Idiomarina loihiensis L2TR: one gene and its partner. The protein of the gene in region 1 interacts with the protein of each later gene in a pairwise test. Links are inferred from orthologs where the notes say so. Each region holds a gene or a part of one and is shown on either strand. Other genes may lie near its edges.

What was found. The genes of interacting proteins can lie anywhere in the genome.
Region 2: the proteins of lysA (region 1) and IL_RS12485 interact in binary tests that used the Escherichia coli proteins (3 or more experiments, as listed by UniProt). The link is inferred for Idiomarina loihiensis L2TR from one-to-one orthologs.

The regions. Positions count from the first base shown.
Region 1 is NC_006512.1:2,737,925-2,745,178, forward strand. What follows is about bases 1,505-4,391. They hold lysA (diaminopimelate decarboxylase), read right to left. Parts: upstream 3,636-4,391; coding sequence 2,373-3,635; downstream 1,505-2,372. Other genes in these bases: IL_RS13085 (DUF484 family protein), read right to left, coding at 1,505-1,546; dapF (diaminopimelate epimerase), read right to left, coding at 1,543-2,370; lptM (LPS translocon maturation chaperone LptM), read right to left, coding at 3,632-3,778; hemC (hydroxymethylbilane synthase), read left to right, coding at 3,871-4,391. Outside these bases: IL_RS13080 (tyrosine recombinase XerC), read right to left, coding at 1-864; more of IL_RS13085, read right to left, coding at 851-1,504; more of hemC, read left to right, coding at 4,392-4,812; IL_RS13105 (uroporphyrinogen-III synthase), read left to right, coding at 4,787-5,548; IL_RS13110 (uroporphyrinogen-III C-methyltransferase), read left to right, coding at 5,541-6,668; IL_RS13115 (heme biosynthesis HemY N-terminal domain-containing protein), read left to right, coding at 6,665-7,254. UniProt on the Escherichia coli protein: Specifically catalyzes the decarboxylation of meso-diaminopimelate (meso-DAP) to L-lysine. Is not active against the DD- or LL-isomers of diaminopimelate.
Region 2 is NC_006512.1:2,606,192-2,609,713, forward strand. The notes cover bases 1-2,963. They hold IL_RS12485 (response regulator transcription factor), read right to left. Parts: upstream 1,841-2,963; coding sequence 1,160-1,840; downstream 1-1,159. Other genes in these bases: IL_RS12480 (sensor histidine kinase), read right to left, coding at 1-1,064; ntrC (nitrogen regulation protein NR(I)), read right to left, coding at 1,916-2,963. Outside these bases: more of ntrC, read right to left, coding at 2,964-3,322; glnL (nitrogen regulation protein NR(II)), read right to left, coding at 3,312-3,522. UniProt on the Escherichia coli protein: Response regulator member of the two-component regulatory system CpxA/CpxR which responds to envelope stress response by activating expression of downstream genes including cpxP, degP, dsbA and ppiA.

The sequences.
Region 1 (7,254 bases):
ATAAACACTGGCTAAACGTTTAAAGTCCAGATGAGTATACACCTGAGTTGTGGATAAGTTAGCGTGTCCAAGCATTTCCTGCACAGCGCGCAAATCACCACTGGATTCCAGCATATGAGAGGCAAACGAATGCCTTAACTTATGCGGGTGCAAGTCACCCACCACACCTTGTTGTTTGCCCCAGTAATTCAGCCGCTGCTGCACAGTACGGGGGCTAATACGCTGTAGCCTTTTGCTCACAAAGAGCGCCAGCTCAGGCTTTTGATTTAACCAGGCCTGACGCACTGACAACCATTTTTTTAAGGCTTTTTCAGCACAACGACCAAAGGGCACAATACGCGTTTTGCTGCCTTTACCGGTCACCCGTAATTGCATCATACGGTGGTCAATGTGGTCTAGATCAAGACTCACCAGCTCCGCCAGACGAATACCACTGGCATAGAGCAGCTCCATCATGGCGGCGTCTCGAATGGCTAAGTCATCATCTGTGGGTAAATCCAGCAAATGAGAGATACTGTCCACATCGAGGTTTTTGGGTAAGCGTTTGGGAATTTTAGGTGCCGATACTGACATGGCCGGGTTGTCATCCATAGCGTTAGATTCCACCATGAACTGACAGAAAGTGCGCCATGCCGATAGTTTTAAAGCGATACTGCGTTCACCCAGCCCATTGCGCCGCCAACCGACTAAAAGCCGTTCAATAACAGGGACACGCAGCGCTTTAGGTTCCGTTATTTTTTGCAGTTCAAGAGCAGTCAGATCAGCGGCGATAAGGCGCTGGTAATTCTTTAGCGTTAGCTCCGCTAAGCCCCGCTCTCCCTGCAGTTGTTGCATCCATTTTTGCTGCCAGTCATGCAGCTTCATGGTTTTGCAGTAGCCCCGGTAACAATGCGCTGAGCAAGGCCTGTAGCTGATTGATCAGTAACTTGTCCATTGCCGGCTCAAAGTGACTGGCGTTAGTATTACCAACCGCCAGCATCCCCAGTTCGCCATTGTCACCCAACAACAGCAGTGCCACTGAGGCTATTTCTTCGTCTTGAAACAACAGCTTATGCTCTTGCTCCGTTAAGCGACCGAGATAAATAGAACTTTCATTGAAACGTTTGCTTAGTAGCTTTTTGTGAGTGTCGGAAGCAAAGCTGTATTGCTCGCCTAAATCGACCGGGCTGTCGAAAAACTTCAAGGACAAGGCCGGCATTTCCAGCTCATTCTCAAAGGTGTTTTGCAGTTCATCCAGAACCTGACTCAGGCTCTGACAGCGCAACAGACTTACGTATAAGTTGCTGTAAGCCGAGAAAATCGCTTCATTGCGGCGCGCGTTTATCATCAGCTCGGTAATTTCTTCTTCCAGCTGCTGTACGCGCAAACGCAGCTTTTGCTGCTGCCGTTCAATTAACGAGACGGCGCCTTTTTCACTGTGTTGAAACTGTAACTGAGCCAGTAAGTCATCGTTTCTCGTGAAAAAATCAGGGTTCTCTTGTAAGTATTCTCTTATAAGGCTGTCGTCTAAACGTTCATTTGCAATCATTTTCGATTCGCTACTCATAACACCATTTGTCCATCGTAAACTAATTCTGCGGGGCCGGTCATTTTTACAGGCTGCCCCTGCTGCCAACGGATAATTAAGTCCCCGCCGGGCAAGCTGACTTTTACTCGCTCATTTAATAAGCCTTGCTGAATGCCGGCTACAGCTGCGGCGCAGGCGCCACTGCCGCACGCCCGAGTTTCACCAACACCACGCTCAAACACGCGCAGTTTAATTTCATCAGCCGATACTTTCTGCATAAAACCTACATTCACGCTTTCGGGGAACCGCTCATGCGCTGCCAAAGCCGCTCCCAGAGTTTCCACGGGTGTCGTGTCGACGTTATCCACAGCGATAACACAATGCGGATTGCCCAGACCAAGAACACCACAAAGAACCGTTTCTTCTTTTACTCTCAAAACATAGGTCTGTTCTGCTTTTTGCGCTTTAAAAGGCACCGCCGCCGGTTCGAATAAGGGTTCGCCCATATCCACCGTCACCTGACCGTCTTTCTCTAAGTGCAGAACCATTTTTCCGGCCTTGGTACTGACTTTAAGGTGATTCTTATTGCTTAAGTTTTTAGCTTTTACAAACTTCGCAAAGCAGCGGGCACCATTACCACATTGAGCAACTTCGCTGCCATCGGCATTAAAAATGCGGTAGTGAAAATCCAAATCAGGGTCATAGGGCGGCTCAACTAACAGCATCTGATCAAAACCAATGCCCGTGTGCCGGTCTGCCCAGCGACGTATTTGGTCTGGGTTCACATATAAATTCTGAGTGACGTTATCCACCACCATAAAGTCGTTGCCGAGCCCGTGCATTTTTGAAAAATGTAATAACATTTTTATTGGCCTTCCTGGTGTAACAAGTGCTCGCCCCGGACGAGATCGTTAAAGCTTTCACGTTCGCGGATCAGTGTAGCATTATCACCTGAGACCAAAACCTCGGGCGGGCGGCCACGACTGTTATAGTTAGACGCCATAGTAAAACCATAGGCACCGGCATGTTTAATGGCCAGTACGTCGCCCTGTTGCACATTTAAATGCCGTGCGTGTCCGAAAAAGTCGCCGGTTTCACACACCGGGCCGACAATATCATTCAACTGGTCGCCGCCGCGCTTATTTTCGTGCGCGGGTAAAATGTCGTGCCAGGCCTGGTACAAAGACGGACGTATTAAATCGTTCATGCCGGCGTCAACCAACACAAAGTTCTTATCTTCTGAGGGTTTAATGTATTCCACTGTGGTCAGCAAAACACCCGCGTCTGCGGTAATAGCACGACCGGGTTCCAGTACCAAAGTAATTTGCGGGTAATTCTCGGCTAACTTGACCAGTTCCTTTAAATAAAAGGACTTATCCAACGGCTCTTCCGGCTGATACGCCACACCAAAACCGCCACCTAAATCCAGGTGTGTCAGCTGGACACCGTCTTTTTCCAGTTCCGAAACCAGGTTAAACATGCGCTGCGCGGCATCGAGGAAAGGCTCAGCTGTCATTATTTGTGAGCCAATATGGCAGTCCGCACCAATTAAATTAATATTAGGTAGGCTATGCGCCTTCAGAAAAACCGGCTTGGCCAGTGACATGCTAATGCCAAACTTGTTGGCTTTCATGCCTGTGGCAATGTACGGATGCGTTTTGGCATCAACGTCGGGGTTCACTCTTAACGACACCGGAGCCTGTTTGTCCATGGCGGCAGCAATGTCCTGAATACGCTCAAGCTCCGCCTCAGACTCTACGTTAAAGCAGCCAATGCCCGCTTCCAGCGCCATAATGATTTCGTCTTTTGACTTCGCTACACCGGAAAAGACCACGTCGCCAGCTTTACCACCAGCCATGAGTACGCGCTGAAGCTCGCCACCGGAAACAATATCGAAACCTGCGCCATGCTCAGCCAGTAACTGCAAAATAGCTAAATTGCTATTGGCTTTTACTGCATAACACAGCTTATGAGGTGCGGGCCAGTATTGCTGAAACTCACGCCAGTTTTTTAGAATCTGACCTTTGGAATAAACATACAAAGGCGAACTAAAACGCTCAATAAGACTCTCGACGTCGCAGTTTTCAATATGAAACTGACCATTTTTATAGTCAATTAATTCGCTCATTTGGTGTCTTCCGCTGGCGGCTCTGCAGGTGTATTTTGCTCTGGCATAGGCTCAGGCGTCAGTGGTCCTTTCTGACCACAACCGACTAAAGTCATTAAAATGGCTGATAGCACCAGCGTCTTGATTACAATTCGACTAAACATCGCTAAACTATAGGTATTCCGTTTGGGTTTCTATGATGCCTATCATCGCACCAGATACCTAAAAAGTCATTAATCGTCGTAAAGGAAAACGAATGACCCAACGCGTTAGAATTGCAACACGCAAAAGCAAGCTGGCTTTATGGCAGGCTGAACACATTCAACAACGCCTTGAAGAGCTGCATCCGGGCCTGTCGGTAGAGCTGGTTCCTATGTCTACCAAGGGCGATGTCATTCTGGATACCCCGCTGGCAAAAATTGGCGGTAAAGGCTTGTTCGTAAAAGAACTGGAAGTGGCGATGCTGGAAGGCCGTGCTGATATTGCCGTACACAGCATGAAAGACTTACCGGTTGAGTTCCCGCCGGGGCTGGAGCTTCACACCATTTGCGAACGCGAAGATCCGCGCGATGCTTTTGTATCCAACAACTACAAAAACCTTAATGAGCTGCCGGAAGGCGCAGTAGTCGGAACCTGTAGTTTACGTCGCCGCTGCCAGGTAAAAGAGCAGTTTCCACATTTAGTCATAAAAGATTTACGCGGCAACGTTCAAACACGTTTACGCAAACTGGATGAAGGTGAATTTGATGCCATTATCCTGGCGGCATCGGGTCTCATTCGACTGGAGCTGGGAGACCGCATTACCTCCTTTATTCCGGTGGAGCAGTCATTACCGGCTAATGGACAAGGCGCACTGGGTATTGAGTGCCGCAGCGATGACGACGAAATGAAAGCCTTACTTGCACCGCTGCAATGTCAGGAAACCCGTACCCGGGTGTTAGCTGAACGGGCAATGAACCGCGGGCTGGATGGCGGCTGTCAGGTGCCTATTGGTGCTTATGCAGAGCTGGAAGGTGATGAAGTCTATTTACGCGGCCTGGTTGGTGAACCTGATGGCGGAAAAGTGCTTCGTGATGAAGTGCGCGGCCCGGCGTCTAAAGCCGAAGAGTTAGGTTCAGAGCTTGCTGAGCGGTTACTTAAACAAGGTGCAGCTGAAATTCTGAGCGCAGTCTATGACAGTGAATCCAGTCACTCATAAAGCGGTTTTACTGCTGCGTCCGGGCAAGAGTCCGGACGACTTTACCCAACAGCTGCGCAAAACTGGCAGAGAATGCTTTGTTCACAGTTTTATTGAGATAGAGCCTTTACCTGTGAATAAAGAGCAGCTGACCCAGATTAAACAAAAGCATTGGGACGGCATTGTTATTGTCAGTAAAAATGCAGCTCATTATGCCTCCCGGGCTGGTTTTAGCGGGGTTCCTTCTAAATATTATGCAGTCGGTCCGGGAACCGCTTCTTTTGCGTGCAAACATTTAAACACTGCCGTGAGCTGTCCGGCCTTCATACATCAGTCGGAAGGGTTGCTGGAGTTGTCTGAATTACAAAAACTGCAGCAACAGAACTGGTTGATCATTCGCGGAGAAGGCGGTCGTGAATTATTGGCGGATGCCATACGAGCTCGCGGAGCTTCTGTCGATTACTGGGAAGTGTATCGCCGAAAACAACTCACATTGAACGACCCTGAACTGATTCAGCAGTGGATAAGCTCAGTTGGTACTATTGTTGTTACCAGCGCTGAACAACTGGGATACTTTTTGTCGTCTATGCCAAACTCTGCCCAAAGCTGGCTGGATAGCTGTCAGTGGATAGTTCCAAGTCATCGCCTGAAAGGTTTGATTCCTTTCGGACAATCAGACAATATCAAAGTGACAGGCAGTGCAGCGGACGCCATATTAATGAATGCGCTAATAGCGGATGGAAAAACTCATGACTGAAGAGAATAAAATTGAGAACGAAGAAGTTCAGAATAATGAACAAAGTAGCGAGAAGAGCACAGAAGAAGAAACCATAACCGCCGAGAAAAGTAGCGGGCGTTTCTTCAAACGCTTAGTCTGGCTTATTGTTTTAATCGCTATTGTCGCCGCCGCATACTGGGGCTATACGCGTTTCCCTGGTTTATTTAAGACAGACTCTGAACAGGTTAGTGAGCAACCGCAGGAAGATCCGATTGAAACGCGCTTTAAACAACTGGAGCGCTCTGTTGGAAACCTGGAGCAGCAACTACAAAACACTGTTCAGGCTCGCGAGCTGGATAAGCTGAGTAACACCGATCAGCAGCTAGAGCGCGAGTTAACCAGTTTGCGTCAGAGCCTCGAAGATCTTCGTGACGACATGCGCAAAACGCCTGCCGAAAAAGCGGCTTACTGGCGTCTACTGGAAATAAAACAAACCTTATCGGCGGCTGCACGAATGATGTGGAGCCAGGACGACTACAAAGCGGCGCTGCAACTTTTGAAATTAGCCGACCAACAGTTGGCGGGTATCGACAGTCGTAACGCAATTCGTACCCGCGAGAAGCTAGCGGGCGATATTGAGCGAGTGAATGCCGCAGTTAAAGCAGACAATACTGACCTGGCAATGCAACTCGTGGGTCTGCAACAACGCGTGTCAGACCTGCCCGACGAAGTAAACAGTAATCAACAGCGCTTAAGTTCTGACACCCAGAATGTCAGTGGTGATGTTAATGACTGGCAAACGAACCTGAGTGCTAACTGGCAGTCCTTCCTTGATAACTTTATCCGCATTCAACCCGTAGACAGCGATCCTAAACCTCTGCTGAGTGCGACCCAGCGCACAGCAATAAACGAACGCATTCAACTACTCTTTACTCTGGCTCAACAGGCGGCTGTAAAGAATAATGATGAATTGTGGCAGAGCTACCTGGACCAATTATCTAAGCTAATTGCGCAGGTAAAAGGCGATGGTGCAGCTTCACAGGATATTATTTCGCGTATTCAGTCACTAGGCCAGGAAGACTTTGAACAGCAGAGTATAGAGCAGCTTGAATCGCTGGACTTCATCGCTCAGGCTATTGAGCAGGGAGATGCCTCATGAAATGGATCATAGCTCTGGTTGTCATCATTATATTGGGGGCCATTATTGGACCACTCGCGTCGGGTAACGCGGGCTATGTTTTAGTTCAGTTTGCCGGAGTAGCGATTGAGACAACCGTAGTCGGCCTGTTTGTCGTTACTATTGTGGCAATTGCCGTACTCAGTGTTGTGGTGTCGTTACTGCGCCGGCTGCTTAGCAAAACCCGCCAGGGTCGGAAGTGGTTGGCAAATCGAAGCGAACGTAAAGCTCAGAACATTTTTCAGCAGGGCATACGCGAGCTGCTCGATGACAATCCCGAAAAAGCAACTGAGAGCCTGTCTAAGGCTTACAAAAAATCTCCTGATAACAACATTGCCGCGTTAACTGCAATTGCCGCCTGCCTCAATAAAGACGCCGGAAAGGCAACTTACTGGCACGATGAAGCAGGGGCATTTTATGATAATGCAGATACACTGCTTCAGCTTGTTTCTATTGAACAGTCAGTAAAAAAAGACCCGACAGAAGCGGATAAAGAGATGCGAAGCTTATTAGAAGCTAAGCCACACTCTGCCAATGTACTTAAGTTAGCTTATCGGGTCTTTAAAGC
Region 2 (3,522 bases), 130 kb from region 1 along the record:
CTCTCATCAACCCCCGGGCCGTGATCCCGAATGCGAATATGACAGCCTTTGCCGTAATCGTCACAGGAAAGCTCTACGTTATCTTCGGTGTAGTGCAGTGCATTACGGACAATATTTTCCAGAACCAGCCGCAGCAATTCAGGGTCAGTATCAATAACCGGCCAGTTGCTACCATGCCGCAGCAAGCGCTCGCGTACTTCTGGATGCTGATAACACATATCATTAATAAGCTGCTGCACCAGTTCACCGCTATCCAGGCTTTCATGGTTCAGATCAACCAGCCCATTCTCCAGTCTCGACAGCGAAAGAATTCGCTCAATAATCACACTGAGACGTTCCGTATCGCGGCGCAATTGTTGCCAATTAGGGTCGTCCTCATTGCAATCGGCTAAATCCAGAGCCACCTGCATACGCGCCATAGGTGAACGTAATTCGTGCGATACATCGCTGAGTAATCGCCGTTGCGCGTCACGCGAAGTTGCTAAGTCGACCGCCCCTTGCGATAAAGCCCGTGCCAGTTCACCAATTTCATCACCACGTTTAGGTAAACGTTTAAGTTCAGGCGTTGCACTACCATCAGCCACTTCGCGCATTGCCAGAATCATTCGTCGTATAGGTCGAATAAGCCAAATACCCAGTAATACTGCGAGTAAACCGCTACCAACCATTAAGGTCAGTATGCGCGCGCGGGTCGATTCTGCTTCCAACCGCTCACGGTCAACCTGCTCTTCAATGCCTAAGGGCTTAGTCACCAGAATTTTATTGCCGTCGAGCTCGAACGGACCCATTAACAAACGCTCGTCCAGAGGAATCTGCTGCGGAGACTCTTGACCCAGCATACGCAATAGCGTGGAACCGTGACTTACGCGCAGCATCTCGTCCATTAATAGCTTTTCGCTGCCCTGCACCGACAACTGTGCGGCAACGCGGTAGTCGCCAGCAATAAGCCGGCCGGGTTGTAGAGAGTGAAAGGTTAACGCATCGCTCAATAAAGGCTGTAACGTCTGATAAATCTCCGGCTCCAGTGGTTTAAGTTCAGCTTTAGGTTTGTTCCAAACCGCCAACAAATAACCACTGGCCGCTGTGACCGAAAGCAGCGCCCAAAAAATGAAAAGTAATCTCAGAGCAAGCGATCGGTACCACCGCGTACGCCGGTTCTTCATAAGCTTGCAATCAGTCGGTAGCCGCGACCTCGTATAGTTTGAATACGATCAGGTTTTGCCGGGAATTTCTTCCGGATGTTACTGATATGCACGTCAAGACTGCGGTCAAAAGGCTCCATTTTTCGTCCCAGTGCCGCAACAGAAAGCTGATCTTTACTGACCATTTGACCGGCTTGCTGCATCAGACAACGCAAAATATCAAACTCAGTTGGTGTCAGAATCAGTTCAGCATCATCGCATTTTACTTCCGTAGTAGCCGGATCCAGCACTATGCCACAAACGTTCAGGCTTTCATTCTGCATGGTTGTGTTTGGCGTGCGACGCAGCAAAGCTCTTACACGGGCAATCAGCTCACGTGGATTAAAAGGCTTTGGCAGATAATCATCTGCGCCAAGCTCCAGCCCCATGACTCTGTCATCATCGTCACCACGAGCCGTCAGCATCAGCACCGCGGTATCACGATGTTGCTGGCGTAACCGCTGCAAAAGCTGCATACCATCAATGCCGGGTAGCATAACGTCCAGCAAAATAAGTTCGTAGTCACCGTTAAGTGCTTTATCAAGACCAGTGACACCATCTTCGGCGACACTTAAATCCACAGATTCACGTTTAAACAATTCTGTCAGCATGACAGACATTTCAGTATCATCGTCAATGAGTAGTACGGAATGTCTCATAACTTGTTGTTCTCTCCAGAAATAAATCCATGATCCAAAATGCCGGGGATGGATACGACCCTCTTTACATAACTTTTACTTTAGCAGAGTTTTCAACTTTCGGGTTAAGGTATTCCTTCCCCAGCCCAGCCATGCGGCTGCTTTTTGTTTATGTCCGGAAAAACGTTTTAAAGCAGTCTGTAACGCAACCTGCTCCAGCTGCTGCTGATAACTTTGCAGAACATCCTGCGAGTTTAACGGCTGCTGTTCCAGCTCAGTTTGCAAAAAGTGTAACCAGGTAAGCTCACCGCCTGGCTCTGTCGAACCTGGCTCTGAAGTCACCAGAATGTCTTCAGGCAAGTCCCGGGGACTTATTTGCTGCCCGGGCGCCATAACGGTTAGCCAGCGACAGGTATTTTCCAGTTGTCGGACGTTACCTGGCCAATTGTAACTCTTTAATGTGCTAAGCGTTTCATTTAACAATGTTTTTGGTGTGACATTCAACTCTTCGGCCGACTTTTTAAGAAAGTGTCTTGCCAGAGTATCGATATCTTCCGCCCGCTCACGCAGAGGCGGCAGCCGCAAACGGATAACGTTAAGACGATGATAAAGGTCATCCCTGAATGTGCCCTGGTTAACCAAGTGTTCTAGTTCCCGGTGGGTGGCGGCAATAACGCGCACATCCACTTTTACCGGTTGCAACGCTCCCACCGGGTAAAACTGTCCTTCGGCCAGAACTCTCAACAGCCGTGTCTGAACTGGTAAAGGCATATCGCCAATTTCATCCAGAAACAAAGTACCACCGTCAGCTTGCTGAAAACGCCCGACGCGTTTACGGTCGGCTCCGGTAAAGGCCCCGCGTTCGTGCCCGAACAGCTCCGACTCAATTAAATCGGCGGGTATTGCTGCCATGTTAAGCGCAATAAAAGGTTTATCCGCCCGTGGGCTGTGTTTATGCAGAGCTCGCGCGACAACTTCTTTGCCAGTACCGGTTTCTCCGGTAAGCAGCACACTAACGCTTGAGCCCGACAAGCGACCGATAGCACGAAACACATCCTGCATAGGCGTGGCTTCACCAATAAGCTCGGGAACTGAATTTGCGTCTATTTGCGCGGGCGCATTTTCACTTTGTCTGGCATGCTGCAGAGCACGGTCAACGGCGGTAATAGCTTCATCAATGTCAAAGGGCTTTGCCAGATACTCAAATGCGCCGCCCTGAAACGCTTTTACCGTTGTCTCGAGATCGGAATGCGCGGTCATAACCACAACAGGCAAATGCGCCTCGGTCTGATGCAGCCGCTCCAGTACAGCCAGGCCGTTTTCTCCCGGCATACGGATATCGGTGAGCACAACGGTTGGTTTATCGCTCTTTAGAGCCATGAAAAAGTCTTCGCCATTGGCAAAACTGCGCACGTGATAACGGCTATCAGCAAAGGCTTTTTCCAGTACCCAGCGAATAGAGTCGTCATCATCAATTATCCATAACTGAGCATTAGTGGTCATCCGTCACCTCATTACCATTTTCTGCTGAAAGATAAGGCAAATACACTGAAAATCGGGTTTTTCCGGGACTGGAATCAAAATCAATTTTCCCTTTATGCTGATGCACTAAATTTTGTGCCAGCGACAAGCCGAGTCCGGTTCCTTCAGCACGGCCGCTTATCAACGGATAAAACAGGGTTTCGCGCAACTCGGCCGGAATA